2 regions of the Streptomyces sp. NBC_01515 genome follow, and region 1 is predicted to be linked to the other one. Evidence: riboswitches for the same ligand, from Rfam matches in the RefSeq annotation. Region 1 holds a riboswitch; the other holds the start of a gene.
The links. Region 1 has a riboswitch for cyclic di-AMP ahead of OG407_RS22005 (transglycosylase family protein). Riboswitches for the same ligand answer to the same signal wherever they lie in the genome.

Region 1 (3,766 bases):
TGATCTGGCCGCAGTTCACCGCGACGGCGAGGTCGGCGATGGTGGTGTCCTCGGTCTCGCCGGAGCGGTGGGACATCATGCACTTGAAGCCGTTGCGCTGGGCCATCTCGACGGCGTCCAGGGTCTCGGTCAGCGAGCCGATCTGGTTCACCTTGACGAGCAGGGCGTTGGCCGTGCCCTCCTCGATGCCGCGGGCGAGGCGCTCCGGGTTGGTGACGAAGAGGTCGTCGCCGACGATCTGGACCTTGTCGCCGATGCGGTCGGTGATGACCTTCCAGCCGGCCCAGTCGTCCTCGTACAGCGGGTCCTCGATGGAGACGAGCGGGTAGGCCGCCACGAGCTCCTCGTAGTACTCGGTCATCTCGGCGGCCGAGCGGGACTTGCCCTCGAACTCGTACTTGCCGTCCTTGTAGAACTCGGACGCGGCGACGTCGAGCGCGAGCCCGATCTGCTCGCCGGGGATGTAACCGGCCTGCTTGATGGCCTCGATGATGAGATCGAGCGCGGCGCGGTTGGACTCCAGGTTCGGGGCGAAGCCGCCCTCGTCGCCGAGACCGGTGGACAGGCCCTTGGTCTTCAGCACCTTCTTGAGGGTGTGGTAGACCTCGGCGCCCCAGCGCAGCGCCTCGGAGAAGGACTCCGCGCCGATCGGGGCGATCATGAACTCCTGGATGTCCACGTTGGAGTCGGCGTGCGAGCCGCCGTTCAGGATGTTCATCATCGGAACGGGCAGCAGGTGCGCGTTCGGGCCGCCGAGGTAGCGGAAGAGGGGGAGGTCGCTGGCCTCGGACGCGGCGTGCGCGACGGCGAGGGAGACGCCGAGGATGGCGTTGGCGCCGAGCGAGCCCTTGTTGTCGGTGGCGTCCAGGTCGAACATCGCCTGGTCGATCAGGCGCTGCTCGGTGGCGTCGTAGCCGACGAGCTCCGGACCGATCTGCTCGATGACGGCGAGGACGGCCTTCTCGACACCCTTGCCGCCGTAGCGGTTGGGGTCACCGTCGCGCAGCTCGATGGCCTCGAAGGCACCCGTGGAGGCGCCGGACGGAACGGCGGCACGACCCGTGCTGCCGTCGTCGAGGCCGACCTCGACCTCGACCGTGGGGTTGCCTCGGGAGTCCAGGATTTCCCGGGCTACGACGACGTCGATGGACGGCACGAGCATCTCCTTCTTGGGATCTGACGCGACTACGGCAACACCGCAGCGGCTCTGCGAGACGAGCCTAACCGGCTCGGGGCGATTGGCCATCCGGTCGGCCGCCTGATGGACAGAACCGAGAGTAAATTGTTTCCGAACGGAACAAAAAGTCCCGGCAAGCGGCAGGTATGGGGACGGGGGCGGCAGGCCGGGGACACGAAAAAGCCCCGCCCCGGTGCGTACGGGGGAACACGCACCGGAGCGGGGAGCCCGTGGGGGACGGGGGTGACCCTCACGAGGTCTCCATGATGGGGACCACGGATGTGAGGGCGCTGTGGTTCGGCTACGAGCCCGATATGTCGTTTCGGGCTGTCACTTCAGGTGGAGCTGCTGGCCCGGGAAGATGAAGTCGGCGTCGTCGACGATGTCCTTGTTCAGCTTGAACAGCTGCTGCCAGCCGCCCTTCACCTTGTGCTTCTCGGCGATGGAGCTGAGGCTGTCGCCCTTGACGACCTTGTACTCGCCGTCACCCTTCTTGACCTTCTTGCCGGTCGGGGTGGAGACGGTCTTCTTGGCGGCCGGGCGCTCGGCGGAGCGGGAGGCGGTGGTGTCGCTCGTGGAGCGCTCGGTGGTGCTCTTGGAGGAGCTGGAGCTGTTCGAGCCGCTCGACGAGCTGGAGCTGCCGCCGGAGTAGGAGGCGCCCGAGAGGCCGGTGCCGCAGGTGGGCCAGGCACCCTTGCCCTGGGCGGCGAGAACCTTCTCCGCCACGGCTATCTGCTGGGACTTGGAGGCCTGGTTCGCGGTGGAGGCGTAGGCGGTGCCGCCGTACGCGGCCCACGTCGAGGCGGAGAACTGCAGACCGCCGTAGTAGCCGTTACCGGTGTTGATGGACCAGTTGCCGCCGGACTCGCAGCTGGCGACCGTGTCCCACTCGGACGCGGTGGCGGCGGATGCGCTGCCGGTGGCCATCAGCGGCGCGGCGATCGCGACACCGGTGACGCCGGCGAGCGTGGCGACGCGGGTGGCCTTGGACGGACGGCGGTGCTTGCCCTTGCTGGAAAACAGCATGGAAGATCCCAATCCCCTCACCGACGCCTACGAGGTGAGCTGTCGGGTTCGGGCCGTGTGAGTTGCCCGGCCGTGCTCGTACGTCTCGTACGCGGCACGACTTAACCCCAAGCCGGTTCCGGTCGTCTCTCAACTCCCGGGCCCGGCGCTTACCTTGGGTCCCCCGCTCCTGCCTACGGCGCTTGACGCGACGACTGTTCCCGGAGGCCGCTGGCAGGACTCGGCGTGTGCGGCAACCGGGGCTCGTGGTGACGAGCGGCCTTGACCGTAGACACGGAATCGGCGGAATTCCAAAGACGATCAGGGCTTCTGAGACTCATCCCACACTTTGATCAAACCGGACATTCGACTCGAAGCGTGACGTGAACTCCCGCTGTTCTCTTGCTACTTTTCGTCCGCTTCCGTACCGACGTCCAAGGTCTGACCGGCGGCGATCTGGGTCGGATCGGCGCCTATCACCTTTTTGTTCTCGGCGTAGAGCGCGGTCCATCCGCCGTCGTAGCCAAGGGAGTCGGCGATGGACGCGAGGGAGTCGCCGGCGCGGACGGTGTAGGTCTGCGGCGACACGCTCTCCTCGGCACTGGCGCCGCGATGCTTACCGGCACTCTGCTGAGTGCTCTGCTGATCGCCCTGCTGGTCGTCGGAATCGCTGAGCGCGCCGGTGTCGACGAGGCTCCACTTGCCCACCGCCTGGGCCGGGTTGTCCGATTCGTCGATTTTCGGGGAGGCGGCGACCGAGTCGTTTCCGGTCGAAGGAGTGGTGGACTTGTCGGACTTGCTGGAGTTGTCCGTCGCGGTGGGCGAGGGGCTGTCGGACGACGAGTCGTCGCCGGACGCGTCGGACGAAGTCGAGTCCGTGGTGCCGGAGTCGGACAACCCGGAGGAAGCGGACGAGTCAGACGAACCGGAGTCGGAGCCAGAGTCGGAACCGGAGTCGGAGGAGCCGGTCGGGGTGGCCGACGGGGAGTCACTCGCGAGGCCGGTGTCGACGTCCGTCGAACCCGAGGTGGTGGTGAGACCGGAGAGCAGCGCGCAGGTGGTCCACGCGGAGGTGCCCTTGTCGTCGAGGACCTTCTCGGCGACGGCTATCTGCTGCGAGCGGCTGGCCAGGTCGGCGCTCGGGGCGTAGGCGAGGCCGCCGTACTTCTCCCATTCGTCCTGGGTCATCTGCAGGCCGCCGAAGTAGCCGTTGCCGTCGTTCATGCTCCAGGAGCCGCCGCTCTCGCAGTTGGCCACCTTGTCCCAGGTGGTGCCGTCGGCGGCGTTCGCGGAGGCGGCGGCGAGGAGGGGGATGGCGATGGCGGAGCCGGTCACCCCGGCCGCGACGAGGAGTGCCGGAGCCTGACGGGGGCGACGGTGACGACCGTTCCCGGAGAGCATGCGGAGGCCTTTCGCGTGACAGCGGGGGGACCGCGCGGCGGGTGGTGCGGGGGTACTGCGAGGGGTGATGCGGGGCGCCGCGCTGGTACGTGAACGTACCCACAGTCGATCACTTGTCACAAGTTAATGCCACGGAGATCACGTGAAGATCACAGAGTTGAAGAACTGTCACTTTTGGGTTTA
Region 2 (3,766 bases), 1.2 Mb from region 1:
CACCCGCCCGGCCGGCAGCGACGACCTGTTCGTCTCCTGGGAGACCCTCACGCACGCCGGGAACACCGCCGACTGAAACCTGTGTGACATCGGACCCCGCGAATGGCGTATAGTTGCAATCACAACGGCGCGGGGTGGAGCAGCTCGGTAGCTCGCTGGGCTCATAACCCAGAGGTCGCAGGTTCAAATCCTGTCCCCGCTACTAAGGCCAAGGGCCGGAATCCAGAAATGGGTTCCGGCCCTTGGTGTTTCTCCCGCCCCGGTCGGCCCACCCCGCTCGCCGCCCTTGCCCGGCCAGGAAAAACTGGACGCGTGGAGGAGGGTCCGTATGTGCGAGCCGGTGGGCGCCTGCCCGGCGATCCCGTGCCCGACCCCGGCCTCGGCCCCGACGAGGGACGGCGGATCCCGTACGCCCTCGGCTTCGTCCGCCGACTTCCCCCGCTGCTGCTGGTCGGCGGGGCGTTCTACGACTACTTCACCCCGCAGGCCTTCACCGCGGCCCCGTTCTTCACCGCCGCCCCGCTCGTCGCCGCCCCCCTCTACTCGCGGCGCGGCACCGTGCTCACCGGCCTGGCCTCCGTCGCCGTCGTCCTCGTGATCCACATCAGGCTCGGCATCGTCTTCCGCACGGATGCGGTCACCGAGGCGGCCACGGTGGCGACCGTCGCCGTGCTGGCCGTCCTGATCAACCTCCTGGTCCGCCGCAGCAGCGAACAGCTCGCCTCCGCGCGCGAGATCGCCGAGGCCGCCCAGCGGGCCGTCCTGCCCGAACCGGCCGAGCGGATCGGCGGGTTCGCGATCGCGGCACGGTACGAGGCGGCGCAGGAGGGCGCGTTCATCGGCGGCGACCTGTACGCGGTGCAGGACACCCCGCACGGCGTACGGCTGGTCGTCGGTGACGTGCGCGGCAAGGGCATGGGCGCGGTCGCCGCCGTCGCCGTGGTCATCGGGGCGTTCCGGGAGGCCGCCGAGCAGGAGGCGACCCTGGAGGCGGTCGCGCAGCGGCTGGAGCGGGCGCTGGCGCGCGAGGGCACCCGGCGCGACGGGCTCGACGCGTTCGAGGGGTTCACCACGGCCGTCCTCGCCGAACTCCCGCACGGCGACGGCGTCGTACGGATCGTCGACCGGGGCCACCCGCCGCCGCTGCTCCTGCACGAGGACGGCACCGTCCGCACGTTGCAGGTCGAGGAGCCCGCACTGCCCCTGGGAATGGGCGAGTTGGGGGTCTGGCCCGACCGTGCCGAGGAGTTCGCGTTCCCGGGCGGGGCCACCCTCCTCGTGCACACCGACGGGCTGTCCGAGGCGCGCGACTCCCGCGGTGTCTTCTACGACCCCGGGGCGCGGCTGGCCGGCCGGACCTTCCGTACCCCCGAGGCGTTGCTCGGCATCCTCGCCAAGGAGGTGCGCCGGTACTCCGGGGGCTGGATGACGGACGACATGGCGATGATCGCCGTACGCCATCCCTGACCGGATATCACGGGCCGTGACCGGTCGGGAGCCGTCCGCACAACAACTGATACACCGTCAATACCTGTGGGAATTCTGAGGCTTGGCCAACTCGCCCGTTTTTCGCCGGTGGTGGGCCCTTCGTCCAGCAAGGAAAGGTTAATGATCAAGCCGAACGGCTTGGAAACGGACGCCCGTGTCTATTAACGTTCGATAACGCAGCGCGGTCGTCCCAGCCGTCACAAGAGATGGCTCCGTGCGCACGCGCCGAATCCCGCAAGGGAACCGGGGAACCACCACCTTGGGGTGAATCGCTCGTCGACTGCCGTGGAAACACGGCCGGTTTACGCGCGTAGGAGACCTTCCTGCTCCGAACCCGTCAGCTAACCCGGTAGGCGAGAGGGAAGGAAAGGAGCACGCCCACGTGGCGTCCAACCAGGCTGCCCCAGAAGCCCCTGTCGTCTACGGCGGTTACCGCCCCGACGAGGGCCCCTGGGAGGAGTGGAATCCGAGTGCGGAGACCGTTCTTCCCAACCGCGGCAAGCACCGTGTCGCCAAGCAGCGTGGTGGCGGAGGATTCGCCCGCAGCTCCACCGTTCTGGGTGTCGGTGTCATAGCCGCCGTCAGCGCGGGCGGCATGGCCAGCGCCAACACCGGCAAGCCGCCGGTCTCCATCTCCCTGCCCGACCTGCCCTCCGTGGGCCACCTGCTGGACGACTCGTCCAGTAGTACCCCCAAGGGTTCGGCCACGGCGCTCAGCAGCGTCGGCGTGACCACGACCGAGACCGCCAAGGGCGCCTCGGACGCGGGTGAGCTGCTGCGCAACCGGATCATGGCGCAGGCCGAGTCACAGCAGGTGCAGGTCGACGGCAAGTCGAAGGCCGCCGTAGAGGCCGCCGTCGCCAAGCAGGTCGACGACGCCGCCGCCAAGGCCGAGAAGGACGCCGCGAAGAAGGCCGCCGACGCGAAGAAGGCCGCGGAGGCCGCCGCCAAGAAGAAGACCGAGGCCGCGAAGCTCGCCGTGCTGGCCAAGCAGTACACGCTGCCGGTCGGCTCGTACACGATCACCGGCACCTTCGGCCAGGCCGGCTCCATGTGGTCCTCCGGGTATCACACGGGTCTCGACTTCGCCGCTCCCACCGGCACGCTGATCAAGGCCGTCCACAGCGGCACGGTCACCGAGGCGGGCTGGGCCGGGGCGTACGGGTACCGCACGATCATCACCCTCGACGACGGCACCGAGCTGTGGTTCTGCCACCAGTCCTCGATCAACGTGAGCGTCGGACAGAAGGTCTCCACCGGTGAGGTCATCGGCCGCGTGGGCGCGACCGGCAACGTGACCGGGCCGCACCTCCACCTGGAGGTGCACATCAACGGCGCCGCCACCGCCAGCGACCCGGCGCCCTGGCTGCGCAGCAAGGGCCTCAACCCCTGAGGGTCTGGAATATCCGGTTCCGGTCCGGCTGTTGAAGAGGGTCATGACTTCTCTTCGCAAGCTGGGCCGGTCCGATCTTGAGGTCTTCCCGCTCTCCCTCGGCGGCAACGTCTTCGGCTGGACCGCCGACGAGGCGACCTCGTTCGCCGTGCTCGACGCCTACGCGGCCGCGGGCGGCAACTTCGTCGACACCGCCGACTCGTACTCGGCGTTCGCGCCGGGCAACCAGGGCGGCGAGTCCGAGACGATCATCGGCAAGTGGGTCAAGGCCCGCGGCAACCGTGCCGACGTCGTCATCGCCACCAAGGTCAGCCAGCACCCCGACTTCCCGGGCCTGAGCGCCGCCAACATCAAGGCCGCCGCGGACGCCTCCCTGCGCCGCCTCGACACCCACCACATCGACCTCTACTACACCCACTTCGACCAGGTCGAGGTGCCGGTCGAGGAGATCATCGGCGCGCTGGACGAGCTGGTGAAGGCGGGTAAGGTGCGGCACATCGCCGCCTCCAACATCACCCCCGAGCGCCTGCGGGCCTCCCTCGACTTCTCCGACCGCGAGGGCCTGGCCCGCTATGTCGCCCTCCAGCCCCACTACAACCTCGTCTCGCGCGACACCTACGAGGGTGAGCTGAGCGAGCTCGCCGCGCGGGAGGGCCTGGCCGCGGTCCCGTACTTCGCGCTGGCCGCCGGCTTCCTCACCGGCAAGTACCGCCCCGGTACGACCGTCGACAGCCCGCGGGCCGGGCGCGCGGCCCAGTACCTCGCATCGGAGCGCGGCCTGAACGTCCTCACCGCCCTCGACGAGGTCGCCCGGGCCCACGACGCCCCGGTCGCCACGGTGGCCCTCGCCTGGCTCGCCGCCCAGCCCACGGTCGCGGCCCCGAT

Region 2: another riboswitch for cyclic di-AMP. It lies ahead of OG407_RS27705 (M23 family metallopeptidase); the one in region 1 lies ahead of OG407_RS22005 (transglycosylase family protein).

Annotation. Positions count from the first base shown of each region.
Region 1 is NZ_CP109416.1:4,949,960-4,953,725, forward strand. It holds gene eno (phosphopyruvate hydratase) at 1-1,162, opposite strand, end outside; gene OG407_RS22005 (transglycosylase family protein) at 1,508-2,203, opposite strand; cyclic di-AMP (ydaO/yuaA leader) riboswitch at 2,213-2,394, opposite strand; gene OG407_RS22010 (transglycosylase family protein) at 2,588-3,583, opposite strand.
Region 2 is NZ_CP109416.1:6,148,168-6,151,933, forward strand. It holds gene OG407_RS27690 (alginate lyase family protein) at 1-76, shown strand, start outside; tRNA gene OG407_RS27695 (tRNA-Met) at 129-202, shown strand; gene OG407_RS27700 (PP2C family protein-serine/threonine phosphatase) at 313-1,467, shown strand; cyclic di-AMP (ydaO/yuaA leader) riboswitch at 1,702-1,859, shown strand; gene OG407_RS27705 (M23 family metallopeptidase) at 1,871-2,881, shown strand; gene OG407_RS27710 (aldo/keto reductase) at 2,925-3,766, shown strand, end outside.